3 regions of the Xenorhabdus sp. PB62.4 genome follow, and region 3 is predicted to be linked to each of the others. Evidence: predicted binding sites of a transcription regulator. Region 3 holds the regulator's gene; each other region holds the start of a gene.
What was found. Region 3 encodes Fur, which represses iron uptake genes when iron is present. Its sites were predicted from a motif close to ATAATAATGAGAACNACTATCAA; they were not measured.
Positions count from the first base shown of each region.

Region 1 (10,701 bases), on a different contig from region 3:
TGTACCAAGCATCAAGTCGAGCTGGTCGCCATTGGCAACGGTACGGCTTCCCGTGAAACAGAGCGTTTCTTTGCCAACGTGCAAAAACAGTATCCTGACGTTACTGCACAGAAAGTCGTGGTCAGCGAAGCGGGGGCATCCGTCTATTCCGCCTCTGAACTGGCCGCACTGGAATTCCCTGAACTGGATGTTTCCCTGCGTGGTGCGGTTTCCATCGCCCGTCGCCTGCAAGATCCACTGGCAGAGCTGGTAAAAATCGAGCCGAAATCCATCGGTGTTGGTCAATATCAGCATGACGTCAGCCAAATCCAGCTTGCCAAAAAACTGGATAATGTGGTTGAGGACTGTGTAAACGGTGTCGGTGTTGACCTGAATACGGCATCCGTCGCCTTGCTGACACGCGTTGCCGGCCTGAGCCGTAATGTTGCCCAGAATATCGTTAACTGGCGTGATGAGAACGGCCGCTTCAACAACCGTGACGAACTGCTGAAAGTTCACCGCCTGGGGCCAAAAGCCTTCCTGCAATGTGCGGGCTTCCTGCGCATCAATCAGGGTGATAACCCGCTGGATACATCAACTGTTCACCCAGAAGCTTATCCGGTCGTTGAGAAGATTCTGACAACAACCGCGCAAACCCTGCCTGAATTGATGGGCAATCCTGCTTCTCTGCGTAACCTGAGTGCCCAGGATTTCACGACAGAAAAATTCGGTCTCCCAACCGTCACTGATATTCTGAAAGAGCTGGAAAAACCGGGCCGGGATCCGCGCCCTGAGTTCAAAACAGCGACTTTTGCTGACGGGGTTGAAACGATGAATGATCTGCGTACCGGCATGATTTTGGAAGGTACGGTCACCAACGTCACTAATTTCGGTGCTTTCGTTGACATCGGTGTCCATCAGGATGGCTTGGTGCACATCTCCTCTCTGTCCGATCGCTTTGTAGAAGATCCCCATACCGTGGTGAAAACCGGCGATATCGTCAAAGTAAAAGTGATGGATGTTGATCTCAACCGCAAACGTATTGCACTGACCATGCGTCTTGATGAACAACCAGGTGAAACACAAATACGCCGCGGTGCTCAAGGTGGTAACCGTCAGGATAGCAATGACCAAGGTCGCAATAACCGCAACGGCAATGGCAGAAACCGCCATATTTCGCGTTCAGGTTCTGCACCTTTAGCCAACAGCGCCATGAGTGATGCGTTGGCGGCAGCCTTTAATAAAAAACGTTAATTAGCACAAACGTTAATTAACGAAGAAACGTTAGCTTACGTAAATAATTTCCTGAACTGGTGCCATTGTGCCAGTTCAGGATCTTTCAAAAAATAATTGGCAGCCTCTGAAAGACGAGAGGTTTTACGGCGCACCGGATAAAAAGACCTTTACTGGTTATACGTAAAAAAGCTATTATTTTCATAATAATGATTCTATTTATTGCTGATGTAATAAATTTGAATAAGTGACTACACCTGCATATTTTAACGAATACTCCGTATAATTCATTTCGCAATAAATCTCATCATAATGGGAACTTATTGAATAATATAAAAATATAAATCTTCCATAATATCCTAATGTCCTTATATCCAATGGGTTTCGGTTTTTAGGTATAAATAACGAATACACACTGTTGAGGAAAAACCATGAATAAATATGTCCAAAGCAGTTTTAAGCTACTCAGCAATATACGTTTCTTCGGACTTTCCACTCACGATCCGGATGCAGATTCTGTCTGGTCATCGACGATGTTCTATATTCCGAAATACAATCCACTGACACTGATCTGGTACTCAAAGCGAGATACCCGACATTCGCGGGAATTACATATCAATCCCCGTGTCAGCGGTACAATCTACAGTAGCCGGGTCACGCCTGATTCATCGCTGGATCTGGCGGGCGCTCAATTCGTTGGCTACGCCCGCCAAGTCCCCGATGATCAACTACAGGAAACCTATGACTACTTTTTCTTAAAAACTTATCCTGATGCAAATGTCAGAAAGAAAAAGGCTCGCCCTATCAGTGATTATCAAGGCCATGCCATACGCCGTTTCTATGAATTGGAAATTCAGGCATGGTGGGTATACGACTCGGATGCCTGGAGCCAGCATCAAGATGATGAGCGCGTTCAGGTTCCATTGAGTGAATTGCGTTACCCGCCAAAAGGTTAATAAAAGCCAATCAATCATTCATCAAATTAATAATAAAATAGCAATCAACCAGCCCCGTTTATTAACGGGGCTTATTAATAAAGAAATTTTTTCCGAATATTAAATATTCCTGATAATTATTTATTTTCAATAAAATCACCATTAATTTGATTAATATCAATTTGTTTCCACACTATTCAGGATAAATAACCCATATTGCAGTTGCATATTATTATCATTAACAATTAGAATTCAGAGAAATTACCGTACTTTTTCCTTGTGAAATTCCCTTCATTGAGGATAATAATTCTTATAATCACTTATTTTTTCAGTCAAAATGGAGAGTTATATGGTTCTTATTCCAGAACGCAAGTATAAAATTCTGGGATTTTCTCCAGAGATCAGCCCTGCTTACCGACAAAAATTACTGTCACTCGGCATGTTACCGGGCTCAACATTTCAGGTTATTCGCTTTGCTCCATTAGGCGATCCCATACAAATCGAAACACGCAGGGTCAACCTTACCCTTCGTAAACAAGACTTAGCATTTCTCATGTTGAATGAAGATCTGAACTAACAAGGCGCTGAGTTAATTTAGTTCAGAATAACGATCATCCACACACTTTGATAACCGCAGTACTAAAGTATAACTAGAGTACTAAATATATAGCTAAAGTACGAAAGTCACTTCGTGATTGACAAAAGTATGATGAAACAATTAACCATTGGCCTGATTGGTAATCCCAATGCTGGCAAAACGACACTTTTTAACCAGCTTACTGGTTCCCACCAACGCGTGGGAAACTGGGCGGGTGTTACGGTAGAACGCAAAACCGGCCACTTTACCACCGATAACCATCAGGTCGATCTTGTCGACCTTCCCGGCACTTATTCCCTCACCACCATTTCTGAGCAAACATCCATCGATGAGCAGATTGCCTGTCACTATATCCTTAGTGGTGAAGCGGATATGTTGATCAATGTTGTTGATGCGTCGAATCTGGAGCGTAATCTTTATCTCTCACTGCAATTGATTGAACTGGGCATTCCCTGCATCATTGCGCTGAACATGCTGGATATCGCTCAAAACCAGCGTATCAATATTGATGTTGCGGCACTGGAACAGCGCCTAGGCTGTCCGGTTATCCCGCTGGTTTCAACCCGTGCCACAGGGATCGATGTACTGAAAAAAACCATCGATGATCACCCGCAAAATGCTAAACCTGTGCAGATTGAATATCCTGATTCACTATTACAGGAAGTCTCCCATCTTTCACGCCAAGTCACGGGGACATTCAGCCCACAGCAGCGTCGCTGGCTGACTTTACAGGTACTGGAAGGGGATATTTACAGCCGTGGGATTTCCGGCCTGACCCAGATACAGCTAGCTGAAAGTCAGGCTCGCCTGCAACAGCAACAGATTGAAGAACCCGATCTGATCATTGCGGGCGCACGCTATCAGACGATTAGTGAGATATGTCTGGCGGTCATTGATACCCGATCAGCCGTACCAAATAAACTGACCCAAGTACTGGATACCGTTATCCTGAACCGCTGGTTAGGTCTGCCTATTTTCCTGTTTGTCATGTACCTGATGTTTGTGCTGGCTATCAATATTGGCGGCGCCTTGCAACCCATCTTCGAAGGGGCTTCTGCCGCCATTTTCATTGATGGAATGCAATGGCTTGGTCATACTCTCCATTTCCCGCATTGGCTGACGGTTTTCCTTGCCCAAGGTATTGGTGGCGGTATCAACACGGTACTGCCGTTGGTTCCCCAGATTGGCATGATGTACCTGTTCCTCTCCTTCCTTGAAGATTCAGGCTATATGGCGCGAGCCGCGTTTGTTATGGACAGGCTGATGCAGGCTATGGGATTGCCGGGTAAATCCTTTGTGCCCCTGATTGTTGGCTTTGGTTGTAATGTGCCTGCCGTGATGGGTTCAAGAACCCTGGATGCCCCTCGTGAACGTTTGATTACCATCATGATGGCACCGTTTATGTCCTGCGGGGCAAGATTGGCGATCTTTGCTGTCTTTGCAGCCGCTTTCTTCGGCAAAAACGGAGCAAGCATCGTTTTCTCCCTGTATATATTGGGGATTGTCATCGCCATCCTGACAGGGCTGCTGCTCAAATACACCCTGATGCGTGGTGAAGCATCACCATTTGTGATGGAACTGCCGGTCTATCACGTTCCACATACTAAAACCCTGCTGCTCCAGACATGGCAGCGACTGAAAGGTTTTGTGATACGAGCAGGTAAAGTCATTGTCGCGGCAAGTATGTTCATTGGCGCTCTGAACAGCTTCTCTTTCTCAGGTAAAGCCGTGGATAACATTAACCAATCAGCTCTGGCTTCTGTCAGTAAAGTGATCACGCCAGTATTACAGCCCATCGGTGTGCATTCTGATAACTGGCAGGCCACTGTCGGGCTTATCACTGGGGCAATGGCCAAAGAGGTTGTTGTTGGAACGCTGAACACCCTGTACACCGCAGAAAACATCACTCAGGCACCATTCGACCCGAATGAATTCAATTTGCCGGATCAATTGAAAGACGCTGTTGCAGAAACCTGGGACAGCCTGAAAGAAACCTTTACCTTAAGCGCACTTTCCAACCCGATAGAAGCCAGCAAAGGCGATGGGGATATGGATCGCGGTTCTATGGGAACAATGAGCGCCAAATTTGGCTCTGCTATTTCTGCTTACAGTTACCTGATTTTTGTACTGTTATACGTACCCTGTGTTTCCGTCATGGGAGCCATTGCACGTGAAACCAGCCGTGGCTGGATGACTTTCTCCATCCTGTGGGGATTGAACGTCGCTTATTCACTTGCAGCATTGTTTTATCAAACCACAACGTTTTCTGCCCACCCAGAAAGTAGCCTGATAACAATTCTGGCCGTGATCCTGTTTAACGTTCTGGTTTTTATTGGATTACGCCGTGCGCGCAGCAAAGTGACCGTCACGTTCAATAACACCACCGATCGTAACTGCGAATGCTCAAACGGCAACTGCCATTAACTGCCATTAGCGATTAATAGGAGCGATAGATGATTAGTCTGCTGGAAATTAGAAACGCCGTTGCCCTTAACGGGCGTACTGACGCAAGGTCATTAAGCTATCAGTTTTCAGCACCACTACCGATGGTGGAAGCCATGCTCAAGCAGCTTGTCGCAATGGGTAAACTGGAGGAAGTGGATACTTCTTCCTGTTTAAGCGGCGGCTGCAAGCAGTGCCCGGAAACGCAGAAATGTGGTTCGAAAATTTATCAACTGCCAGTAAAAAACTAAGCATCTGTCCCTGTAAATACTAAAGGATTGCCTGCCTGATTAAGCTTATCGGGCAGGCAATTTTCTTTGAAGATCATGGCTCATTTAACCTTTTCATCTTTTGCCAAATCAGAGCAAACAGAGCAGATTAGCACGCCTACAGCCAAGCCAAGTATTAAAGCTGCCGTCATCCAGGGATACTGACTTGGCAATATACTGGCAATAGCGCCGATCATTGCCGCCATCACTTGATGAATAAAACTGTTCAACGCAACCGGATAAGCTCCACCAACCGGGGATTTATCAATAGCAACCGACATACTGACAGGAAACATAATCGCTGCCCCGACAAGAGCAATGCAATACGACAACCAGAGAAGCAATGCGAAATAAAATATTCCTCCCAACAACATCGCAGAAGCGCCGAACAATAATGACCCTAAGCCGATAAAGACGATGAGCTTACGACCTTTTCTGACAACATAGCGACCGACTATCACCGCTCCCAGAAAATAGGCAAGGGTAATCGGCCAGCCCAATAAACCGTATTCGTATGCACTCCATTGCAAAGCTGTTTGAAAAATAAATGGCGCATTCGTATTAAATGTGACAACGACACCATACCCCAACCCGCCCGCCAACGCAGGCAGGAGAAATCGCCGGCTCCGCAAGATTTCTACATAAGCCAGTTTGGAAGAAAGGGTGGGAGGTGCTGATTGGATATCAGGCAACTTGAGATAAGAAAAGAACAGAGCCAATATCAGCGTGACAATACCTAAACTGAAAAAAATAGCCTGCCAGCCCGAAAATCTTGTCACGGCAGCCCCAAGAAATTGTCCGATTCCCACAGAAATAACAAATGAAATCGAAAGCCAGGCTAAACTTTTAGTTAGCTGATCACCCCTAAAGTTATCTTTAAGTAATACCCGAGACAGAGATGTCATTCCGCCGGCCCCGGCTCCTTGCAGGAAACGGAGAAGAATGAACATGTCGGCATTGTTGACCATTGTTATACTGAAACTGCACAGTGAATAAAAGAGTATGGCAATTAAGATCATCGTTTTTCTGCCATATTTTTCACTCAAACTTCCCCAAACCAGCATTAATGCAGCCATACCAATTAAAAATGCAGGGAAAGACAATGCAATATCCTGTTGCTGGCTGGATAACGCATCAGTAATCAACGGCAGTGCAGGTAAATACATTGACATACCTAGCTGTGCCAGAAAAACAGTGATGAAGACGATGAATATGATATATTCTTTTTTTACTTGAATTCCCAAATTAAACTCCTTATTAGCAAGTAATAACCTGTTTTTATATTGGAACTTAGTAATAAAGCCATGTTGTAATCCAAAGTATCTTACTCAATGTTAAACAAAAAACATTCATGCAAAAAAAATAAATTTATTCATGACCAACAAATTGAAAAATAAACATCTCTTCCTTATTATTTGGTACACCATTTCCTGATATTAATAACCTGAGGATAGTAATATGCCTAAAGAGTTATTTACCGCAACAGTTGAGTCAGTTGGTCGTCTCAAAATGAAATGTTCATCACGGGATTTTACCTTTCACATAGACGAGCCGGAAAGTCTGGGGGGAACGGATGAGGCGATGAGTCCGATAGAAGCGTTGTTGTCTGCTTTTGGTGCATGCCAATGTATTGTCGCAAAAAGTTTTGCCCGCAAGCATAAAATCAAACTGAACGATATTCAGGTAAAAGTAGAAGGAGAATTGGATACCGATGGTTTCATGGGCAAAAATAAAAACGCCAAATTAGGATTTTCCAAAATTACCTCCAAGTTTTATATTGATGCAGATAATACCGAACAAGAGATCCGTGATTTTATTGCTTTTGTCGAAAATCATTGCCCTGTCCTCGATACTATCGTTAATACACCCGAAATTGTGACCGAAGTTTATCCCGGCAAATAAAACGGCTGATTATCCATAACGATTACCCATAACCATTAATGGCTATGGGTAATGTTGAGTATTTACCATCCTATGCTGGAAGTAAAATCCATTAATACTTCAACAAATTCATCAGGATGAGAAATAAAAGGAGCATGAGCGGCATTTCGCATAATAACGGAATGTGTATTCGGCCACTCTCTGTCAAGCTGTGCAGCAATCTTGCGCGGCACCAGCCCATCAAGATAACCATAAACACGCAGGAAAGGTAATTGAAGCTGTGACAGTTCCGCCCTTAAATCATCAGTACGTAAAATTTCCAACCCCGCATTAAGTACATCCACTGTCGGCATGGGCTGGTTCAAAACCACAGATTTCAGTACACGGGCATCCTGACGCGCACTATCTGTCCCCAACGTCTGCAAAGCCAGAAAACGTTCGACTGTCTTCTGAAAATCTGCACTTAATTGATGTTCAAATGCACTCAATACCGCAGGCTTAATACCCGGCCAATCTCCATCTGTACTGAATTTGGGTGAAGAAGCCACTGTCACCAAACCAGCAACCTGCTCAGGATGATCCAGTGCAATCCGGCTGGCAACCAATCCGCCCAAAGACCAGCCCAACCACAGGGCTTTTTCTGGTGCTTGTTGCCATACCGTATCTGCCATGTCCGCCAGTGACATGGCAGGATATGGCTGACTGCGGCCATAGCCCGGCAAATCCACCAGATGCAAACGAAAATGCGGAGCCAAGCGCATTTCCACTGAACGCCATACTTCGGCATTCAATCCCCAACCATGCAGCATCACAAGATCACGTGGTGCATCACCAATTGTCTGCCAAAACAACTGATTCATTGTTATTCTCGCTTTATTTGTCACCAAGGAAGGTCACTATGCTAACAATGGTTGGATACTGTTGGCTATGCCATCAAAATTTGTATTTTGCCCATCACGGAGTCTGTCACATTTGCCATCAACAATTAAAACGGCTGCAACATGTTTGCCCACGCTGCGCATTGCCTTCTGAATCCGGAGATGTTCCCTGTGGGCGCTGCCTGAAATATCCCCCGCCATGGCAGTCCCTGATCGCGATTACAGATTACACGCCACCATTAAGCCAGCTTATCCGGCGATATAAATATCACAATACGCCACAACTCGCGGCAGTTCTGGCGCGTCTGTTCCTGCTGCATTGGTTGCAAGGCTATCGTGAAGGCCGCTGGTACAAACCAGATCATATTCTGGGTATTCCTCTGCACAGCAAAAAACGTTGGCAACGCGGTTTCAATCACATTGAATTAATGATTCAACCTCTATCGCGCTGGCTGCAATGTCCGTATCAGCCAGACTTTTTGCAATGCACACGTGCTACACTCTCGCAGCAGGGTTTATCTGCCGCTCAGAGGAAAACCAATCTTAAGCATGCCTTTCAATTGCGGGGCGATTTTACCGATCAACATGTTGCGATTTTCGATGATGTGATCACGACGGGCACAACGCTGCATGAAGCTTCACAATTGTTAATTCGTGCGGGTGCCAGCTCCGTACAAGCCTGGGCAATCTGCCGAACCTTGTAGAATCTTTATAAATGGGCGTATTATAACCAACTAGAACAGTCAACTATTGAGCAAATGACATGATTAATATTACTGAAGCAGCGCAAGCGCACTTTGCCAAGCTCTTGGCAAATCAAGAACCGGGCACACAGATCCGTGTTTTTGTCATTAATCCGGGAACCCCGACTGCTGAATGCGGCGTTTCCTATTGCCCACCGGATGCTGTTGAAGCCACTGATGTCGAACTGAAATTCGACCAACTTTCTGCCTATGTTGATGAAATCAGTGCCCCTTTTCTGGAAGAGGCCGTCATTGATTTTGTGACCGACCAACTTGGCTCCCAACTGACCCTGAAAGCACCGAACGCCAAAATGCGTAAAGTGGCTGACGATGCTCCACTGATTGAGCGCGTTGAGTATGTCCTGCAATCGCAGATTAATCCTCAGCTAGCCGGGCATGGTGGTCGTGTCAGCCTGATGGAGATCACCGATGAAGGTTATGCCATTCTGCAATTCGGCGGTGGATGCAACGGCTGTTCAATGGTCGATGTCACCCTGAAAGAAGGGATTGAAAAACAGTTGTTGCAGATGTTCCCTGAATTAAAAGGGGTGAGAGATCTGACTGAACACCAGCGCGGTGAACACTCGTATTACTGATTATTTTTCTGTTTCTGACATTTTCTGCCTATATTCCTACGCCTTTCCAATACCCCCATTGGAAAGGCGGTCAGGTCATACCAGACGACCATTAAGAAATGAATATAGTGAAAATGAAAATTTGAGAAACTACGTTGAGTATTTATGGACCACTTTCAAACGATAAACCCTGAGCAGGCTTACCAGCACTGGCTCGATAAAACCGCCATCATGGTTGATATCCGTGACCCGCAAAGTTTCCGTGCAGGGCACGTGACAGGCGCATTCCACTTAACGAATGAAACGCTTAATAATTTTCTACAAGAAGCGGATTTTGACCAGCCTGTCATGGTGATGTGCTATCACGGTCATAGCAGTCAGGGAGCCGCTCAATATCTCATCAATATGGGGTTTGAGACGGTTTACAGTGTCAATGGCGGCTTTGAAGGCTGGCAGAAAGACTATCCTCAGGCTGTCCACACTCTATGAATCTTTTAGTGCGCTAATTTCAAGGCGATTAGCCCCTGTGTGATTAATTTCAACTTAAGGCAGAAATAAGACGAGCAATGATCCATGTAACCTCAATATCCAACCCTCGACTGGCTCAGGCCTTTATTGATTATATGGCAACGCAAGGCATTCATTTAACCATGCGGCCGACTAACGAGCCATTGCTCGTTGAACTATGGCTGGAAGATAGCAGCCAGTTAAGTTTAGTTGAACAGGAGCTTCAACATTTTGCCCGCGATCCTCTCAATGAACGCTACCAAGCTGCCAGTTGGCAAACAGGCAAATCTAACAGCTCATTTAAATATCGCAATAATCTGAACTGGAACACGCTCAAAAGCCAGTCCGGCCCGCTGACGATTGTCGTCGCCGCACTTTGTGCCTTCGTTTATCTTTGGATGACAACGGAGGGCACGCCCGGCACGCCCGATGTCATGAACTGGCTGGCGTGGCCTAACAGTCATCAATATCTGGAGTTATGGCGTTGGGTTAGTCCCGCCCTGCTGCATTTTTCACTGACTCATATCCTCTTTAACCTCGCACTGTGGTGGTATTTTGGCAGTCAGGTAGAACAAAAGATCAGTACCGGAAAACTTTTTGAAATCACGATAGTTTCTGCCTTTTTCAGTGGTTGGGCACAATCATTGTTCAGTGGATCTCA
Region 1 covers NZ_NKHR01000009.1:45,369-56,069, forward strand. Annotated here, with positions in the region: gene Xenpb_RS09890 (Tex family protein) at 1-1,233, shown strand, start outside; gene Xenpb_RS09895 (pyridoxamine 5'-phosphate oxidase family protein) at 1,644-2,168, shown strand; gene feoA (ferrous iron transporter A) at 2,497-2,724, shown strand; gene feoB (Fe(2+) transporter permease subunit FeoB) at 2,857-5,169, shown strand; gene Xenpb_RS09910 (FeoC-like transcriptional regulator) at 5,199-5,438, shown strand; gene Xenpb_RS09915 (MFS transporter) at 5,519-6,700, opposite strand; gene Xenpb_RS09920 (OsmC family protein) at 6,915-7,358, shown strand; gene bioH (pimeloyl-ACP methyl ester esterase BioH) at 7,421-8,197, opposite strand; gene gntX (DNA utilization protein GntX) at 8,236-8,919, shown strand; gene nfuA (Fe-S biogenesis protein NfuA) at 8,979-9,554, shown strand; gene glpE (thiosulfate sulfurtransferase GlpE) at 9,699-10,022, shown strand; gene glpG (rhomboid family intramembrane serine protease GlpG) at 10,100-10,701, shown strand, end outside.
Region 1: the regulator Fur is predicted to act here: its motif matches at 2,445-2,467, upstream of feoA (ferrous iron transporter A).

Region 2 (10,701 bases), on a different contig from region 3:
GGACGTCGTGCCAGCACAGCCCGTGGTTATCTGGATCAAGCGCGATCACGTGACAATCTCACTATCATTACCCATGCGTTGACTGATACCCTCGAATTTGCAGGAAAAACGGCTGTTGGCGTCAATTTTTACCGAGGCAATAGCTCGACGTTAACACAAGCAAAGGCACGTAAAGAGGTGTTACTTTGTGCCGGTGCGATTGCTTCCCCACAAATTTTGCAACGATCAGGCATTGGCCCTGAAGACGTATTAAACGAGTTCGGCATTCCTGCGGTGCAAATATTGCCGGGCGTCGGGCAAAATCTACAAGATCATCTTGAGATGTACTTGCAGTATGAATGCCTCAAGCCTGTCTCTCTTTATCCCGCATTGAAATGGTATAACCAGCCTCAAATTGGCGCTGAATGGCTATTCAAAGGAACCGGCATTGGTGCCAGCAATCAATTTGAAGCTGGTGGGTTTATTCGTACCAATGGGAAATTTGCCTGGCCAAATATTCAGTTTCACTTCCTACCCGTTGCCATTAATTACAACGGCAGCAATGCTGTCAATCAACATGGCTTTCAGGCTCACGTGGGTTCTATGCGTTCCCCAAGTCGTGGGAGAGTGAAAATTAAGTCACGAGACCCGCGTCAACATCCGAGCATTTTGTTCAACTATATGTCAACGGAGCAAGATTGGCAGGAATTTCGCGATGCTATTCGCATTACACGAGAAATTATGGCGCAGCCCGCATTGGCTCCGTATTGTGGACGTGAAATCAGCCCCGGCGCTGCAATCCAGACAGATGAACAGTTAGATGCCTTTATTCGCGAACATGCCGAAACAGCATTTCACCCATCATGCAGTTGCAAAATGGGAACAGATGAAATGGCTGTCGTGGATGGTCAGGGACGTGTGCATGGCGTTGAAAACTTGCGTGTTATTGATGCTTCCATTATGCCGGAAATCATAACGGGTAATTTGAATGCCACGACGATTATGATGGCAGAAAAAATTGCCGATAACATTCGTGGGATCTCTCCCCTGCCACGTAGTCAGGTGAAATATTATGTTGCTAATGGTGCCCCGGTTCGCCAGTCAGTAAAAAATAACTAATAAATTTCTTTTCGCGATATGGAATAAAACTCTAATACGGGAAATTGAGAGAATTATGCAGCAGGTTTATATGGTATTGTTTGCACATTCATTTTTCCCGTATTAATACTCAAAATAGAAATAATTATCGCTTTCCGATATTAATTCTTTCGGGACTCATCAGGAAAAATAATCATGTCAAATCTAATATCATAAAAATATGCTCTGCGCCTTCCTCCAAATAAATTTCCCCCTGGACCTGGTAACCAAGGCTTTCATAAAATGGCTGAGCATGACATTGTGACGATAATCCAATGGTTGTCACTTTATTTTTTCGCCCATAGTCCTCAATAAACTTCATAACATCACGACCAATTCCCTGTCCACGGTAATCTTTCAATACCGCGACCCGCCCAACCTTAAGCATATTATCATCTTGCAGGATCGCCCGTAATACACCTATTGGCTTTTCATCATCAAATATCACCACATGTAAGGCAATATCATCATATTCGTCAATATCAATTTCGGCGTCAAATCCCTGCTCATCCGTAAATACCTGTTGGCGAATAGAAAAGGCTTGTTCTATCAACACGGAATCCTGTCTTCCTATGCTGTGTTTTATTTTCATTATTGTATCCTGAGTCTGTTTTTCAGATTTCTATAAACTACTTTTAAACAGATAATTAAGTCAAGCCAGAAAGAGATAAAAATTATTTAGCTGAAATCATGTAAAAAAATAAGGGTGATCATTTACAGATCACCCTTCTGGTATTATTTATTTCACTCTACAGCTTATTCAACCGATAAATTATTTTTCTTCTTTTTTACCACTTTTGTCTTTAGGGCTATTGATTAAATCATCCGTTTTTTTATCGGTTTCAGGTTTTATTTCTTCCGTTTTAGATTTTATTCCATCTGAAAGCTGATTAATCTTGTCGGTGGCCTGATGTTGTATATCCTCCGTTTTCGATTTCATTCTATCTATCATATCATTTGCTGTCTTGGCCGCCTGATTCTGGACATCTGCTGCCTTAGACTTCATTTGCTCAGTGATATCATTGACAGAATGAGTAACCTGGTTTTGCAATTCCTTAGATTTATCCACCATACCATGACTCTCACTCGGGGCTTTTTCCTTTAACCCCTGTGGTTTCTCTTTCGCACTGTCCAATATCTCTGTGGATTTCTGTTCAGTATCGGTTTTCATTTGTGCGGCCTTATCTTCGGCTTGCTGTGCAACATCTTCTGTCTTTTTAGAAGCATCATCACAACCAGCAATCAGTACCACGATACCTGCCAAGATAAGAGAACTAAGTATCTTTTTCTTCATTGACTAACCCCTTGCACTTACGGAAATGACCTCGCCAATGAGTGTTCTGGCTATTCTGTGCCACAACATCCCATAAGCACTTTGATCTCATCGCCAACACTAGTCAGCATCTGAGAAGGCGTAACGAAATAAACAATTATTTCAATCAACTGCAATGAATAAAGGCTATATACTCTTCAGTTCGACTCACTAACAAAAATAATTCTCATTTTTATTTACCCGATTTAATTTCTTAGGTGACTTATAACAATGAAAATATTTTACTTGATCATATTTCAGGAAATTTATGGCAAATAATAGTCAAAAATTAGAAAAACGCCCAATTACAAGCGTGATCCAACACATTTTAAGAGGCACAGTATCAGGGACACTTGTGTTGAGTTCTGCCTTCTCCGGCTCTGCTTACGCGATAGAAAATCCAACGGAACAGAAATCTGAAAAGAAAAGTGAGGTAATAAAATTACCCTCACTTTCCGTTGTAGGAAGTTTACACAACAGCACCAGTGCGGGCAGTTCAGCGCTTAAAAAGGAAGATATTGACCGCACTCAGGCTGATAACGTTGCCCAGTTGCTCGATCAGCTTCCCGGTGTTTCAATGTCAGGTTCGCCGCGCCCCGGCGGGCAAACGCTGAATATCTGGGGAATGGGAGACCAAGAAGATATCAAAATTACACTGGATGATGCACCAAAAGGGTTCGAGAAGTATCGTCAGGGTTCCGTCTTTATTGAACCTGAGTTAATCAAACGTGTAGAGGTTGATAAAGGGCCACACAATTTACTCAACGGTAATGGCGGGTTTGGTGGCTCTGTCAAACTTGTGACAAAAGATGCGAACGATTTGCTGCGCCCTGATGAAGATTGGGGAGGCTTTATTAAACAGAGCTACCACACAAATGACAGGCAGTGGATCAGTAGCGGCGCAATATACGGCAGAGATCCCAATGGCTTTGCTGATGGGTTGCTCTATGTAAGCAAGCGCGATGGGCATAATATTAAACGCCCTGATGGCACACGTTTTGAGTTTTCACAAAACAACCAAACATCTTATTTATTGAAAACCAACGTTTATCCCAGTGACGCCCATACTGTGAGCCTGTCCGCTATGCGATCTGAATCGGACGGCTGGCAGCCTTGGGCGGCCAAACGTGATGAGATGACCGTTCCATCAGTCCAGGATGTAAACCAATACGGTTGGGATGGCGCCTGGAAAAGAAAACTGGTCTTTCGTGATCAAATCGATCAGAACTACACTGCCAAATGGAATATCGCACCGGAAAATAACCCATGGCTAAACCTGACGATGCTCTATGCCTATTCCAAAACCAAACAAGATGATAGCCGTCCAGACAATTCTTCCGTTTATTTCAGTGGGTTAATGGGAAATAAAAGCTGGGTTGATTACACCGATAATCTGGTTGATATCAACAATAAAAGCGTATTCTCAACAGGTATCATTGAACATGAATTACTGATGGGAACCCGTTGGCATAAAAACGAACGTAATGTATTGATATTTGATAAAGGCAGAATAAAGAATAAACAATACAACTATGGTTATTATCAACCAGGCTATATGCCTGCTGGTGATCAACTCACTTACAGCTTCTATATGCAGGATTCCCTGAAAATAGGTAGCGTCACCGTCACACCGGGTGTTCGCTATGATCATGTTAAAAATATGGGCAAAGAAAATAACGCATCCATATATAACGATAAATCACCAGAAGTCAATCATGACTATAGCAGTGTAACCTATACTGGTTGGTCACCTCATTTAGGCATTATGTGGCAAGCAAATAAAAACCTTTCGTTGTTTGCAGATATCAGCCATACATGGCGTGCACCAATAGTTGATGAACAATATGAGGTACAAGGGACCGGTAGCCTTAAAGGCTCCAGCCGTAATCTTGATGTTGAAAGAATGACAGGGATACGCCTCGGTGCAATTCTCGACTTCAATAATATGATGCTTGAAGATGACAGCTTGCAAATCCGTACCACCTTATTCCGTAACCGTGGCAAAGATGAAATCTTTAAAAGACGTGGGGTTTATTGTAAAGCCCAAGCCGATGGTTTAGTACCGTACTACGACTGTGAAAAACCACAAGCAAACTATCGCAACCTACCGGGATATACTATTGAGGGGCTGGAGGTAGAAACCTTCTATAATAGCCGCTCATTATTCGGAAAATTCTCGCTTTCTGCTATGCGTGGTCAGCGTGATACTTCTATGCGCGATCCATGGTCAGGGTATAAGTCCTGGATTGCGGAAATACCGCCAACTTCTGCCCATGCCATGTTAGGGTTCAAGATCCCACAATGGCAAATGGTAATGGGATGGAAAGGTGACTTTATCCGTAAACAAGACCGCTCGCCCGCTGATGGTGATCCAATGGTGGATTCCTGGGCATTCAAAAAGAGTAAAGGCTACGCCCTGCATGGCTTATTCGCAAGCTGGCGCCCTACTTTTATGGAAGGCTTTGAAGCCCGAATCACTGTCGATAACCTGTTCAACCGCAATTATTATCCATATTTAGGGGATACAGGGGATGCGATTTCGGGTATTGGCCGTAATTACAAGTTTAGTATTTCACAACAATTTTAACTGACATTTAGCCACTTAATTTCTCACCCTCTTAATTTTTAAGAGGGTGATGTCTGGAATGCTGCGTTGACTTCCTCTAGCCAAATACAAATAATAATTATTATTATCAAACTCATTCTATCCCATCAGGCAATAACATCATGGCGGTGCAAAAAAGCACATTTGGGCACAATAAAATCGCCCAGAAACTCTATTCCGATTACCACCATTGGTTATGCAGCTGGATCAGACAAAACAGTGCTTGCCCAAACCATGCCGAAGATCTCACCCATGAGATTTTCATCAAACTGATGCTATCTCCAGATCTGGAAAATATCCGCCAGCCAAGAGCTTTTTTAATGACGATAGCACGCAGAACCCTTTCCAATTACTATCGTAGAAAAAAGCTCGAAGACAACTATCTGGCACATATCAATACACTGCCTGAAATTTCATCAAACTCTTCTGAGCATCAACTCGTATTGTTAGAACAGCTAGAAAAGATAGATAAAACACTTGATGAGCTTCCGGCAAAAGTGCGGCAGGCTTTTTTGCTCACGCAACTGCAAGGCAGGTGTTACAAAGAAGTCGCGAAAGATTTAGATATCTCAACCAGTTCAGTAAAGAACTACTTACATCAGGCCCATAGAAAATGCCATCCTTTCAACACGCTTTGAATGATGATAGGCAAACATCTGACAACCTCACTGAACGGGCAGCAAAAACCCGCTGTTTATCTGGCAGCGGGTTACTTTTTTAATCGTAAAATCTTTTAACGGCATCATCGCATCAAAGAATACGATTCTTCTCCAACTGTGCAAGACGGTTAGCTTCCCTTGCCATGCGTTTTTTGCGGGCATCACAGGGTTCAGGGCAATCGCAAACTTTTTCCACACCAATGCTTCCCAAACCACCACAACTTCCCTGTATGCTCTTACGCTTAAAGATGTAGCCCAGTGCCATTCCTGCAAAGGCCAGCAGGAAAAAGATAAATGCGGCAATAAAGACTTCCATAACCTTCCCCCTCTCTTATTTCTTCTGTAAGTATGCCTTAAAAGCCGGGCTATAACGCTCTTCAAAACCGTCTTTGATTTTAACAATCATAAAGACCGGGATATTCAGTTTTTCAGCCACTTCCATGCCCTTTTCCGGCCCTAACACATCTAAGCCGGTAGAAAAGCCATCAGCACTCATACAGGTCTGAGCAATCACAGTGATTGAAACCAGATTATGCGTGATCGGCCTGCCGGTTTTAGGATTAATGGTGTGAGAGTAACGAACGCCATTCTGTTCAAAATAGTTACGGTAATCACCTGATGTTGCTACGGACATATTACCCGGCTCAATAATCTCTTGCGCACTCTGCGCCATACCACTATCCGATGGTTTTTCAATCGCTATCCGCCACGGATTCCCTTTGCCATTGTTACCCAATGTACGAACTTCCCCCCCAATATCCACCATGTAGTCTTTGATATTCTGGGATTCCAGATACTCAGCGACAACATCAACGCCATAACCTTTGGCAATGGAAGAAAGATCAACATAAAGTTCAGGAATAGATTTAATCAGATTATTTCCTTCAACAGACAAGTTATTGATGCCTGTCCAGGCACGACGGGTTGCTAATTCTTCATCCGTCGGCGCTTTAGTAATTCGTCCTTCCGGCCCGAATCCCCACAAATTCACCAATGGGCCAACAGTGACATCCAATGCGCCATCTGTCAGTTGATTGATTCGGATCGCTTCTTTGACAACTTTCGCTGTAGCGGCAGAAACCGGAAAAGGTTTATTCACTTCGCGGCTTTGATTAAAACGACTCAATTCAGAATTTGGCCGATAAGTGGACATCTGGTCGTTCACTTCTTCCAACAACCTGTCAATCTCTTTTTGCAGGTTTTCAGGAGCAGGTGAAGACGAATCAGCAACATATTTAACGGAGTAATATGTCCCCATTGTTTGCCCATTCAAGTTTTGTTGTTCAGGGCCACCACATGCCGCCAGCAGCACAACAGAAAACAACAATACACCCCAGTGGATAATTTTTTTACTCAGCATAATTCACTCTTTCTGAATCGTCAGCGCCCACTATGTGTGGGCGCTTGTCGTTAAATCAAAATGTGACTATACCCTTCTTATTCCAAGTCGCCGCTTTGTTGGTTATGCGACAATTCGAAATCTGTTGGGTTGCCATCAGCCGCCGAAATCATCCAACAGGATGTTTTCATCTTCTACGCCGAGGTCTTTCAACATTTTGATGACCGCTGCGTTCATAACCGGAGGCCCGCACATGTAGAACTCACAATCTTCTGGTGCCGGATGATCTTTCAGATAGTTTTCATACAGGACGTTATGGATAAAGCCTGTGTAACCATCCCAGTTATCTTCCGGCAGAGCATCAGATAATGCCACATTCCATGTGAAGTTCTCATTTTCTGCCGCCAGTTGGTCAAAATCTTCGGTATAGAACATTTCACGCTTGGAACGGGCACCATACCAGAAAGAGATCTTACGCTTGGAGTTCAAACGGTTGAGCTGATCGAAAATGTGAGAACGCATTGGTGCCATACCCGCACCACCACCGATGAAGATCATTTCAGCATCAGTATCTTTCGCAAAGAATTCACCGAATGGGCCGGAAATTGTTACCTTATCACCCGCTTTCAGTGACCAGATATAAGAAGACATGATACCTGGAGTAACATCCGGGTTTCTTGGTGGTGGCGTAGCGATACGCACGTTCAGCATGATAATGCCGTGTTCTTCTGGGTAGTTAGCCATTGAGTAAGCACGAACCGTCGGCTCGCTGACTTCAGAAACATAACGGAACAGATTGAATTTATCCCAATCTTCACGATATTCCTGCGGCACATCAAAATCAGAATAACGGGCAACGTGTGGAGGACATTCAATCTGAATGTAACCCCCTGCACGGAATGGAACGACTTCCCCATCAGGAATTTTCAGCTTCAATTCCTTAATGAAAGTTGCTTTGTTATCGTTGGAGATAACTTCACATTCCCATTTCTTAACGCCGAAGATTTCCTCTGGCAACTCGATTTTCAGGTCTTGCTTAACGTTAACCTGACATGCCAAACGGCAGCCTTCTTTCGCTTCACGCTTATTGATGTGAGAAAGCTCGGTTGGCAGGATATCACCACCGCCTTCCTTGATTTTCACACGGCACTGACCACAAGAGCCACCACCACCACAAGCAGAGGACACAAAAATCCCCTGATTGGAAAGCATATTCAACAACTTGTCACCAGCAGGAGCTGAGAAACTTTTATCCTCATCGCCGTTGACTTCAACTTTAATATCCCCGGTGTTCACTAACTTGGATTTTGCGAACAAAATCATTGCCGTCAGCACCAACACAATCAGGGTAAACATTACTACGCCTAGAATGATTATATCCATGAATTCTTCCCGCCTTTAGAGCTGCACACCGGAGAAGGACATAAAGCCCAATGCCATCAAACCGGTGGTGACAAAGGTGATCCCCAATCCTTTCAGACCAGCCGGAACATCCGCATATTTCATTTTTTCGCGGATAGCAGCCATCAGAACAATCGCCAGCATCCAGCCCATACCTGAACCGAAACCATATACGATGGATTCACCAAAGTTATAGTCACGCTGTGCCATGAAAGAAACACCACCGAAAATTGCACAGTTAACTGTAATCAACGGCAGGAAAATCCCCAGCGCATTGTAAAGAGCCGGTACATAACGGTCTAAGATCATTTCCAGGATCTGTACCAGTGCAGCAATCACCCCGATAAAGGTAATGAAGTTCAGGAAGCTCAGGTCAACCCCATCCATCAAGGCTCCGTCGCGGAGTACCAGATTATAGACAAGGTTATTGGCAGGAACAGAAATTCCCAGCACAACAGTAACAGCAACACCCAGGCCAAAAGCCGTCTTCACATTCTTTGATACCGCCAGAAACGTACACATACCGAGAAAGAAAGATAACGCCATATTCTCGATAAAGACTGCGCGGACAAACAAACTAATATAATGTTCCATTTTGTTTGTTACTCCTTCTCAACCTGCGCAGGTTTCAGCGTCCGCAGACCCCAAATCAGCATACCAATAATGAAGAATGCACTCGGCGCCAGCAGGAACAGGCCATTTGGCTGATACCAGCCGCCATTTTTGACAGATTCCAGCACCGTAATACCGAACAGTTTTCCTGAACCAAATAGTTCACGCAAAAAGCCGACCAATACCAGGATAACACCATAGCCTAAACCGTTACCGATACCATCCATGAAGCTTTCCACTGGCGGTGACTTCATGGCGTAGGCTTCAGCACGTCCCATAACGATACAGTTCGTGATGATAAGGCCAACAAACACCGATAACTGTTTGGAAATTTCGTAGGCATACGCCCGTAAAATCTGGTCTACCACGATAACCAGCGACGCAATGATCGCCATCTGTACAATGATTCGCACGCTGCCGGGGATATAGTTACGAATCAATGAAATGAAAAAGTTAGAAAATGCTGTTACCAGTGTTACAGCGATCGTCATAACCAATGCAGTTTCCAGTTTGGTAGTCACAGCCAGCGCTGAACAAACCCCCAAGACCTGTAATGCAATTGGGTTGTTATCAAACAGCGGCCCAAGAAGGACGCGTTTTATCTCTTTGTTATCAGCCATCTTTCAAGGCTCCTTCGCGCACTTTTTTCAGGAATGGGCCAAAACCGTTATCACCCAGCCAGAAATCAAACATATGCTGAACACCGTTAGAGGTCAGGGTCGCACCGGACAAACCATCCACTCCGTAAGGGTTATCACCCGCACCACCACGAACGATCTTAAGCGCAGGAACACCCTGTGGGTTATAGAGTTTTTTACCTACCCATTGCTTACGCCATTGTGGATTATCAACTTCACCACCCAAACCCGGAGTTTCACCATGAGAGTAGTAAGTGATGCCGTGGGATGTTACGCCATCAACATCAATGGAAATAAAGGCATACATCATTGACCACAACCCGGAGCCATATATTGGCAGAACCAATTCAGTGGTTTTGCCATGCTCATCCTTGACCAGATAAACTTCTGCTATATTGGCGCGACGACGGATTTTCGCCAAATCCTGCTCTGGGGACAAAGCAATGCTGGTTTCATCACTGCGAAGCGCATTGTTCAGGTCAAAATCACCATTGCCTTTTTCTAGCGTTGCTGTTTTCAAATCAAGCAATTCAGGTTGAATACGGCTGGTATAGGTTTCTTTGATTTCTGCTGTCGTCATATCGGGTTTCAATAAACCCGCTACATCCAGAATATTGCGCTGTTTATCCAGCAACTTTTGTTCCTGCTGCTGCGCTTTCAAGCCAACTGCTGAGCCGGCAACAACAATCGAACATACAAGACACAGCACAAAAACAACAAGAAACGTCCTGCCGATGCTGTCATTACTTTTTGGTTTATCATTAGCCACGGGCTTTTCTCCGCTTAATATTGGCCTGCACGACCAGATAATCGAACAGTGGCGCGAACAGGTTAGCGAACAGAATCGCCAACATCATCCCTTCTGGATAGGCTGGATTTACCACTCTGATCAAAATACACATAACACCAATCAGAATGCCGTATGCCCATTTCCCTTTATCCGTAAATGCAGCGGAAACCGGGTCAGTAGCCATAAAGATCATACCAAAAGCGAAGCCCCCCAGAACCATATGCCAGTA
Region 2 covers NZ_NKHR01000003.1:75,656-86,356, reverse strand. Annotated here, with positions in the region: gene betA (choline dehydrogenase) at 1-1,098, shown strand, start outside; gene Xenpb_RS03640 (GNAT family N-acetyltransferase) at 1,271-1,708, opposite strand; gene Xenpb_RS03635 (YtxH domain-containing protein) at 1,889-2,410, opposite strand; gene Xenpb_RS03630 (TonB-dependent hemoglobin/transferrin/lactoferrin family receptor) at 2,697-5,015, shown strand; gene Xenpb_RS03625 (sigma-70 family RNA polymerase sigma factor) at 5,156-5,671, shown strand; gene nqrM ((Na+)-NQR maturation NqrM) at 5,784-6,008, opposite strand; gene Xenpb_RS03615 (FAD:protein FMN transferase) at 6,024-7,052, opposite strand; gene nqrF (NADH:ubiquinone reductase (Na(+)-transporting) subunit F) at 7,188-8,414, opposite strand; gene nqrE (NADH:ubiquinone reductase (Na(+)-transporting) subunit E) at 8,430-9,026, opposite strand; gene Xenpb_RS03600 (NADH:ubiquinone reductase (Na(+)-transporting) subunit D) at 9,035-9,664, opposite strand; gene Xenpb_RS03595 (Na(+)-translocating NADH-quinone reductase subunit C) at 9,657-10,451, opposite strand; gene Xenpb_RS03590 (NADH:ubiquinone reductase (Na(+)-transporting) subunit B) at 10,444-10,701, opposite strand, start outside.
Region 2: the regulator Fur is predicted to act here: its motif matches at 2,603-2,625, upstream of Xenpb_RS03630 (TonB-dependent hemoglobin/transferrin/lactoferrin family receptor).

Region 3 (10,701 bases):
CAGAGAGTTATTTAAACGTTGCAATGGATTAACACCAAAAGAGTACCGCCAAAAATATCATCATTGATGAGCATTTTTTGCACTCTCTAAAACGCGAGTACCTTGACCCAACCAGAGATTGAAATACTGCTGTTTCAGGATATCCGAGTTGCTGAGCCTGAAACTGTCTGATGTTGATTTGGGCGGTCGTAGCCTGCGCGTTCAACGCCTGAAAAATGGTTTTTCTACCATTCATCTAAGGGTGCCACGTGAAGTGCAACTTATCCGTCACTGAGTAGGTTTGTCTCCTACCCGCGATGCAGGTAATCCATTTATATAAACGGAATCAGAACCTTGTGCCATCTGGCGAATGCCGTCTTCTTTACTGCAATGATACGAAAGGCGTTTACGACGTAAAGGCTGATTCCGACAATCTCCCCCATCAACCAGTAGCGACACGCGCTCAGCTAAGGTATTATTGCCCGCTATATTATTGGTACACGCCCTTTATCTATTGAATTTATGGCAAAAGAACAAACTGATCGCACCACACTGGATTTGTTCGCAGATGAACGCAGGCCAGGGCGACCTAAAACAAACCCACTGTCCAGAGATGAACAGCTTAGGATTAATAAACGCAACCAGTTGCGACGAGATAAAGTCAAGGGACTGCGTCGAGTGGAATTAAAACTCAACGAAGAGGCAGTCGATGCACTAAATCATCTGGCAAAACAGCGTAATATCAGCCGTAGTGAACTGATTGAACAGATGCTGTTAGCCCAACTGACAGAAAAAAATCACCTTGCCGATTAAAGGCTTTTATTCAACAGCAATAAAGCGGCATCACCACACAAATCTGACAGACTTGTCATGGATGTTTGGTCAAAATAACGCTTTTCATTTTATTAAAACTGACATTTTTCCTGCTGATTTCAGCGTGATGTGTATCGCTTAGATACACAATAAAACAAGAGGTTAACCCATTTTATGGCAATAATAGGTATATTCTTCGGCAGCGATACAGGCAACACAGAGAACATCGCCAAAATGATCCAAGAAAAATTGGGTGGTGCTGATGTTGCTGAAGTCCACGATATTGCCAAAAGCAGCAAGGAAGACATTGAAGCCTTCGATATTCTGCTGCTTGGCATCCCAACCTGGTATTACGGCGAAGCTCAATGCGACTGGGATGATTTTTTCCCGACTTTGGAAGAGATTAACTTCGAAGGGAAACTGGTCGCTCTATTCGGTTGCGGTGATCAGGAAGATTATGCAGAGTATTTCTGTGATGCTATGGGCACCATCCGCGATATTATTGAACCTCGTGGCGCGATTATTGTAGGTCACTGGCCAACCGAAGGGTATCACTTTGAAGCTTCTAAAGGTATGGCTGATGATAACCACTTCATTGGTCTGGCTATTGATGAAGACCGCCAACCAGAATTAACTGATGAGCGCGTTGAAGACTGGGTACAAAAAATTAAGGCTGAAATGAGCCTGTCTGAAATTCTGGGTGCATAAGGGCATTAGCTTCCTTTCACACACTTGCATAATGTGTCATGATATCAGGTCTGGCATGGTTTTCATTTTGAATATCCATGCCTATAATCAACAACGTGAAACAGAATCATGATTCCCTCACGATACCCCTAAGTATCATAAGTTCACTTAACTCAAGTTACAGGACTGAATCCGCATGACCGACAACAATAAAGCATTGAAAAATGCTGGACTTAAAGTAACACTTCCGCGCTTGAAAATTCTGGAAGTGCTACAGGACCCAGAATGCCATCATGTCAGTGCGGAGGATCTCTACAAAAAACTGATTGATATCGGTGAAGAGATTGGCCTCGCCACTGTCTATCGCGTGTTGAACCAGTTCGATGATGCCGGCATTGTCACACGCCACAATTTTGAAGGCGGTAAATCTGTTTTTGAACTCACTCAGCAACACCACCATGACCATCTAATTTGTCTCGATTGTGGTAAAGTCATTGAATTCAGTGACGAATCGATTGAAGAACGCCAGAAAGACATTGCAGAACGCTATGGCATTAAACTTTCAAACCATAGCCTCTACTTATATGGTCACTGTGCTGTTGGTGATTGCCGCAAAGAGGGTTCACTGCATGATGAAAGAGCATAATAAGCAAGCACAATAAAGAAGTGATGAATGTCGTTCGCTTCTTGTGTCTGACTTAGTCTGAATAAACTACTGCCGATTAGCGCGAGCTAATCGGCAGATTGCTTTAGACGTTAAATTTAAGCGTTAAAATTTAACTTCGTCTATCCGGCTAAAACGTTTTCCATCACTACTGACAGAACGAATTTTCACATTACTGCTGACGTAAGGCCGCTGTCTATCATCGTAAATCTGCCATGTTTTTCCATCATCCAGTGAATATTGGATAACAACACCCGGCAACGCAATATTGGCTTCAAATACCCCGGCAACAATTTTTCCTCCCGGAACCGGCAGGCGATAAGCAATATTGAGTTTATCCAGTTTAGTCAGCTCACGCTGCCCCATCAGGTTGGCAAAACGTTCCCAATCACGATTGAGCACATCCGTCTCAACATAATGGGTTATTCCACCTTTATATTCTCTTCCCTGCTGATAATTCAGTTCCCAATTCGCCTGATGCCAGGCTCGTTCCGCCAGCGGTAATAAGCGCGGGTAAATCATATATTCCATCTGTTCATCGGTACGCACGGTTTCACTCCATGATAGCCCTGACATACCATAAGCGCCCGGCCAACGTTTATTGCTATCAGTATTAAAACGGTTGCCATCGCGATCTACCGAGGTTTCCGCATTTTGTGGCATGTTATTTGGGGCAAAGCTGAAGATTTTCGCCTCGTCATTAAACCGGGTCGCCCAATAGTAGCCCCGCTCTTTCGGATGCACTTCATACGGCATATCAATGTAGACATAATCAGGGCTGGAAACGATAACTCGATAATCTTTATTCGCCCAACCATTTACGGTGTCATAACCTCCCCAATAAAGGATATCCCAGAAATTGACCGCAACATGTTTAGTGGCAAAGTCTTTTGCTGACTTGGCGTGTTTCAGACCATCCTGCCATGCCTGCATTGTGTCAATGCCGTGAGAGTTGACGATTTTACTTACTTCAATAGCAAAATAACTGGCAAGCTCATCAACATCTTTGATTACACCCTGCGCGATCATCTTCTGACAAACCTGAGACTTAGCCCACGGCTTATCTTCGATTTTTTTGTTGATAATCCCCTTGCCCGGCACAATTGGTCCGCCTTCATCCTGATATCCGTCACCCAAACGAATATTTTTTGCCTCATCCCCGCCAAAATGCCATGTATTCAACGGTTGCCCGGCTTCTTTGTGCATGGTGACAATTTCGCTAATCACTTTATCGATAAATCGTTTGGAAGAATCCATACATGGATTCAGGTAACTCCGGCGATCATAGAACTGTACGGATGTTGTATTTGAGGTATCGGTCGGATCAAGTAAGCGATATTCATTGGCCTCCTGCTCTTTGCCTTGTGCCATGAGTTTCTTATAACGTGCTTCCATCGATACAACAGCAGCACGGGCATGAGCGGGAATATCAATTTCGGGTATGACTTCTATCTGGCGAGCTTTGGCATAATTCAGAATATCAAGATAATCCTGACGGCTGAAATAGCCGCTACCCATGTTGTTGTTATTCGGCCCTGACCCCAATTGCGGCAACAGGCACTGGGTTTCACTCAAGTCATGGCAACGCTGACTGCCAACCTCTGTCAACTCCGGTAAACCGGGAATTTCCAAACGCCAGCCCTCATCGTCACTCAAATGGAAGTGGAACTTATTCAACTTATAGTTGGACATTTGATCGAGCAGACGTAACACCGCTTCTTTGCTATGAAAATTACGCCCAACATCAAGGAACACGCCACGGTATTCAAACCTCGGCGCATCTTTTGCCGTCAATGTAGCAATCTTCGGCGTACCGTTGGCAGGAAGTAAAGAAAATAGCGATTGCAGACCATAAAATACACCCGATTGATCAAACGCGACAATCTGCGCTCCTTTGGTCGTAATTGCCAACGAATAGGCACCTTTTACCCGCCATGGCCCTGTAAATTGGTTCGCATTGATTTGCGTCGCTATCCGATAGCCGCTATCTGTTAAGTCAATGTCCTGTGCTTTAAAACGCTCTCTGATGACTTTAATAGACTCGCCGCTCAACCCTCCCAGCTCTAATTTCACTCCACGGGATAAATCAACATCCTGTGAATGAATGGAAAGCTCCTTCGGTGTCGGAATTATCTGCCCGCGCAGTTTATCCTCACTGATTTTTGCTACCTGCTGATTTTTTGTGAAGCGATTCTCCGGTGTCATCAGGATATTGTTATCTGTTACGGTGCGCTTCCATTGTTCGCCTTCCAGATCAGATAAAAACTCACTGATGTTTTCAGTATCGGTATTCACCAATACCTTAGGCGTAGCATCGCCGGAGGTTGCATACCAACGCGGCATAAAATCCGTGCTGTAGATCTGCCAGTATTCCCCAATAATCGGCAATACTATCTTTTCATTGGCCTTGATACCTGTAAATTTCTCGCTTGGCTCCAATTTATACAAGTCACCCGTTATATGGGTGATTTTGTATTGATCATTATCCAGTTTCAGAACCTGGCGAATACTATGAAAATAGATCGCCCAATCAGATGATTCTATTACCTGATTGCCATTGCTCAAGGTGATATTAACTCGATTACAGGCAGCCGAATCTGCTCCTATAATGGCGCAGTTTGTACCATGCGAACCAGCCTGATTATCAATGACTTTGAAATTGACTTTTAGCTGGCTCAATGAATCTACGATCTGTTGTGATGTCATTTCCGCATGGGCGTTACCTATAAATCCAACTGCCGTGATGAATGCTGCCAAGGTACGTAATTTTATGGTTTTCATAAATGACCTCGTCCGAATTTCTTATTCTTTTCTCTGGGTAAATAACGTACAGATTTTGCTAGCCAATAACCCTATACAATATGGGACTATAAGGCAATTTTTTAATCAAATTTGAAGGAATCAATTTTCATTACAATGCTTTTATCTGTACTTCCAACGAACCCCACAGCAGCGGATATCACGATAATCACTTTCAAGTTTTAACTCGAAATCTTTTTTCTCTGTAGAAGTAGACGCAACAACATATTTTTTCTGGTTTGAACTATCAAAAAGAAAAGTCTTTGAGATACATCTCAAAAAAATAAATTACAAAGCATACAAGAGACTTGTATTCGGAACTGACTGCGTCCATGATTTAATAATAACCTTTGGTTATTATTTCATAATAAATAATTCCATTGGATATAATTATTCTTTATGTCTTATCCTTATGTCCTATAGGAGGTTTGAATGTTGCCTCATTTCCTGAAGCAGGTTCATAGTTATCCCGACAAAGTCGCAGTCCTCACACCTGAAAAATCGATTAATTATCATACCCTTAAAATGCAAGCAGCGACCGTTGCCGGTTCGCTGCGGTCGTTTGGAATTAGGCATGAAGAGCCTATTGCGATCCTGCTGCCATCAGGCATTGAACAAATCACGAGCCAGCTTGCCATTCTTATGGCTGGCGGAAGTTGCGTGCCTCTCGACCCGAATGTACCTCCAGCGCGCCTAAACGACATGTTAGACGATCTGGATGTGAGATGGACCATTACCGATTCGCCAGACAGCTTCCCACAATTACACACCACACTCGTTTCATTTCCCGATCTTCTTGAAGGGGAAGACTTAACCGAAACCGATAGCGGGATTGCTTGCCTGGCTCCACATCATCGAACCCATGTTCTCTTTACCTCCGGCACGACCGGTAAGCCGAAAGGTGTGCAGATCGAGGAAAAAAGCATCATGCGGGTCGTCGTCGATACGACATATATACATCTCACGCCTGAAGATCGCATTGCCTGCACCTGCAATCCAACATTCGACATCTCACTGTTCGAAATCTGGGGCGCACTCCTCAATGGCGCGACGGCTTTCGTGCCCCCTAAAAAGGATGTGCTGAACATAGAGCATTTTCAAGCCGAACTGGCGAGGCGCAAAATTTCTATCGTCTTTGTTGCGGCAACGCTCTTCAATCTGATCGCGAAAACATACCCTCGGGCATTCCGTGATATTCGCTATCTTGTGATAGGTGCCGAAGCGCTCAATGCCCACACGGTGAAGCTGGTTCTGGAAGCAGGCGCGCCCCCACAACATATTATTAATGGGTATGGCCCAACGGAAAGTACCATATTTGCGCTTTCACACGATATCAATCTGGACGATCTGGTTGGTGGCAGTGTGCCTATCGGACGACCGATCGACCGTACCAGCGCATTTATTTTGGATGATAATCTGGAGCCGCTGGCACCGGGGAATCTGGGACAACTTTATCTCGGTGGTAAAGGACTTTCACGGGGGTACTGGAACCGTAACGAGTTGAATGCTGATCGTTTCGTACATGTCACTATCCCCGGACATTCCCTACCAATGCGGCTTTACAAGACGGGCGATCTCAGTTGGCAGCGTGACGATGGTGTCTTCATGTATTCAGGGCGCATCGACAATCAGGTGAAGATCCGCGGTCATCGTATCGAACTGGAAGAAATCGAAGTTCGGCTTCTAAAAAGCAAGGAGGTTAGTCTGGCTAGGGCCTGCGCTGTCAAGAACGAGGGAGAAGACGATTTTCTTGCCGCATTCGTTGTTCCTCTGTCGCCGGACACTTTCGACCGGGATCGTCTCGCACGGGAATTGAGTGAGTATCTGCCTGCATACATGCAGCCTCGTCTTTTCGTCGTCGAGGATATTCCTATGACACCGCACGGAAAGATAGATCAGCGCAAGCTTATAGCACTGTTCACAAAGCGTGCGCCGTCTGAAGAGCGGCCCGCTGGCTTCAACGATACCGAGTATGAGGTGTATCGCATCTGGAGCAAGATCCTGAACAACAGCGAGATCTCGCTTGACGACAACTTCTTTCAAATGGGAGGCAGTTCCCTGCAAGCGGCTCGTCTTGTGATTGAACTCGCTCATCAGTTTAAACAACACTTCTTGGTACAGACCATTTACGAGGTACCAAGCCTCCGACAACTAGCCAAAATCGTTTCACAAGGCAATTCCCCACAGGCGCTGGATGAAATGGAGGAATGGTTGTGCGACGCGAAACTACCGGACGATATCAAGCCATTAGCGGAGAAACCGCAGGACTGGGCGCATCTTGCCAACGCATCCATTTTTCTGACAGGTGCGACCGGCTTTCTGGGCGCGTTCTTCTTACGTGATCTCCTTACTCTCGGGAATATAAAAGAGAATATAAAAAACGTAGTTTGTCTCGTTCGGGCAAAAGACGATGCCACGGCGTACCAACGTATTGAGGACACCCTTTCCAAATACGGATTGTGGGAGGCTTCGTTCGCCGGGCGCATTAGGGCCGTTACTGGTGACTTGTCTCAACCCAAATTAGGGCTCAGCGACGAACTCCATGATGAATTGGCCAACACGAGCGATGTCGTTTTTCATTTGGCAGCAAATGTCAACTACATCCATCCCTACCGAATGCAGCGCGTCTTCAACATCGACAGCACGCTGAACATTCTTCGTTTCGCCACTCAAGGCAAAGCCAAGGCCGTGCATTACTCATCGACGATTGCAGCATTCGGTCCGGCGGGATTGCTGAATCCCACAACCCGTATCTATGAGAATGATAGCCTCATCCCCTATATCGAGGGCCTGAAATATGATACCGGCTACGCACAGAGCAAATGGGTTGTAGAGCAGCTTATCCGGCAGGCCCGGGAACTTGGCATCCCGTTGTCCGTCTACCGGCCGGGGTTCATTATGGGTGACAGCGTTCACGGCGTCGGCAATCCAAATGATTTCGTCGCACGCCTGATCAGGGGATGTATTGATATTGGTGTTTGTCCGCAACTACCGCGCCAGCGAAAGGAGTTCGTTCCGGTCGATTATGTCAGCGCGGCGATTTTGACTATCGCTACTGACATACAGAATCTAGGTCAGGTTTACCACCTCGTTCCACCACAGATAGAGCAGTCCGTTGACATTGATGGTTTCTTCCGCCTTTTAGAAGAATGTTATGGACATCCGTTGCAGTCACTCCCTTACAACGAATGGCTCTCCAGACTGACCGCCGATCCTCATTTGAACGACAACGCATTGTTGCCCTTGCTACCCATGCTTTCTGAGCGTGTCTACCATCAGTGGACCCGATGGGAGGCTAATGACAATATGCCGATCTATGATACCACGAATACAAATTCAGCCTTGGCTAAGGCATCAACTCCGCTGCATTTTACCCCTATGGGAAAAGAGCTACTCTCAAAATACCTTGCCTATTATCTTCCCAATATAGGCCAATAAAACTCTCAACGACCCGGCAATAGCCGAGTCGTTTTTTCCACAGCGTGCAATTTTTAACGAATGAAAGGGACTTCCTTCCAAAACTTGCATAAGCCCCGTTGTAGCAACAATCCAGATGGACTATGAAGCGTGAAAAGAATCACGCTTTTTTAAGGTGTGGATTAGGCAACCTGACTCACATTATTCCTGTGAGATTTTTGCCCAAGTATCACGCAGACCAACTGTGCGGTTAAATACCAGACTTTCAGCACTTGAGAGGCGGCTATCAGCACAGAAATAACCTTCACGCTCAAACTGATATGTTTTTTCTGGCAGTGCAGTTGCCAACCCAGGCTCTACAAACCCTTTTCGAACCACCAATGATTCCGGGTTGATAGTGGACAGGAAGTCATCTTCCGCCCCAGGATTTGCTACACTGAACAGACGGTCATACAGGTAAAATTCCGCTGGTACACCGTGTGCAGCGCTTACCCAATGAATAACACCCTTAACTTTGCGGCCATCAGCCGGATCTTTATTCAAGGTTTGTTCATCGTATTGGCAATAAATTGTCGTGATATTGCCTTCCGCGTCTTTTTCAACATGTTCAGCTTTAATCACATACGCATTACGCAGACGTACTTCTTTACCCAGAACCAAGCGCTTATACTGACGGTTAGCTTCTTCACGGAAATCTGCGCGATCAATGTACAGTTCACGGCTGAACGGCACTTCACGGCTACCCATTTCTGGCTTGTTTGGATGATTAGGCATGGTCAGAATGACTTCGCCTTCCGGCATGTTCTCAATCACCAGTTTTACCGGATCAAGAACCGCCATGGCGCGCGGTGCATTTTCGTTCAGATCATCACGAATGCAAGATTCCAGCGCCGCCATTTCAACGTTGTTATCCTGTTTAGTCACACCAATGCGGCGGCAGAATTCACGAATAGCAGCAGCAGTATAACCACGACGACGTAAACCAGAGATAGTTGGCATACGTGGATCATCCCAACCATCAACGATGTTTTCTGCCACCAACTGATTCAGTTTACGCTTTGACATCACCGTATATTCCAGATTCAGACGAGAAAATTCGTACTGACGTGGATGGCAATCGATCGTAATGTTATCCAATACCCAGTCATATAAACGACGGTTATCCTGAAATTCCAGTGTACAGATGGAATGGGTGATCCCTTCCAGCGCATCGGAAATGCAGTGTGTGAAATCGTACATCGGATAGATGCACCATTTATTGCCTGACTGATGATGTTCTGCGAACTTAATACGGTAGATAACCGGATCACGCATAACGATAAACGGAGATGCCATATCAATTTTGGCACGCAGACACGCCTTACCTTCAGCAAATTCACCGGCACGCATTTTTTCAAATAAAGCGAGGTTTTCTTCTACGCTGCGATCACGGTAGGGACTGTTTTTACCCAGTTCTTTCAGAGTACCGCGATATTCACGGATTTCTTCTGCACTCAATTCATCCACATACGCCAATCCTTTGTTGATTAATTCAATGGCGTATTGATAAAGCGTATCGAAATAGTCAGAAGAATAGCGAATATTGCCACTCCACTGGAAACCCAACCATTGTACGTCAGTTTTGATTGACTCAACGTACTCGATATCTTCCTTAACTGGATTTGTATCGTCAAAACGTAGGTTGCACTGTCCCTGATAGTCTTGAGCGATGCCGAAATTCAGGCATATCGACTTGGCATGACCAATATGCAGATAACCGTTAGGTTCAGGCGGAAAGCGGGTATGTACGGAAGTATGTTTCCCCGTTGCCAGATCTTCGTCAATAATCTGACAAATAAAGTTTGTCGGGCGGGCATCTGCCTCACTCATCGTTTTTTTCCTCAATGCAAAAAGCGCTTCAACATAACCCTCTATAATCTATTAAGCTGAACCGAGAAACAATACTTTGTTAGTGGGAAATGGAGAAATGGGTAAAGTTAGCGTGTAACAGCAGGAAAATAGCTCCCATCTTAGCCGATTAAAGAGATCTGATCACACGCAGATCCAGAAAGATCTACAGCCACCTCCTGATAATTCATTACCAGCGGTAAGCTAATTAGAAATTATTTCTGTGTAGCAGGTTGTATAGAGGGTTAGTTGTTGATTATAAAAATTAACATACTTTTTATATATAAAATTATTTAATTTTAATGATTACATGCGTATACCTTAAAGATATCGCCTTCTCTGGCACATAATGAATAGTGCTTTTTATACCTTTCAGCACATCCGCGTAACTGGAAATTTCGCCTTTGCTATTATTACCGCCTCAATATCAGAAGATATCGTACATATCAACAGAG
Region 3 covers NZ_NKHR01000002.1:271,660-282,360, forward strand. Annotated here, with positions in the region: gene Xenpb_RS02955 (GlxA family transcriptional regulator) at 1-67, shown strand, start outside; gene Xenpb_RS02960 (hypothetical protein) at 149-274, shown strand; gene Xenpb_RS02965 (PAAR domain-containing protein) at 268-438, opposite strand; gene ybfE (LexA regulated protein) at 502-792, shown strand; gene fldA (flavodoxin FldA) at 967-1,500, shown strand; gene fur (ferric iron uptake transcriptional regulator) at 1,676-2,125, shown strand; gene Xenpb_RS02985 (beta-N-acetylhexosaminidase) at 2,249-4,924, opposite strand; gene Xenpb_RS02990 (non-ribosomal peptide synthetase) at 5,375-8,380, shown strand; gene glnS (glutamine--tRNA ligase) at 8,561-10,228, opposite strand.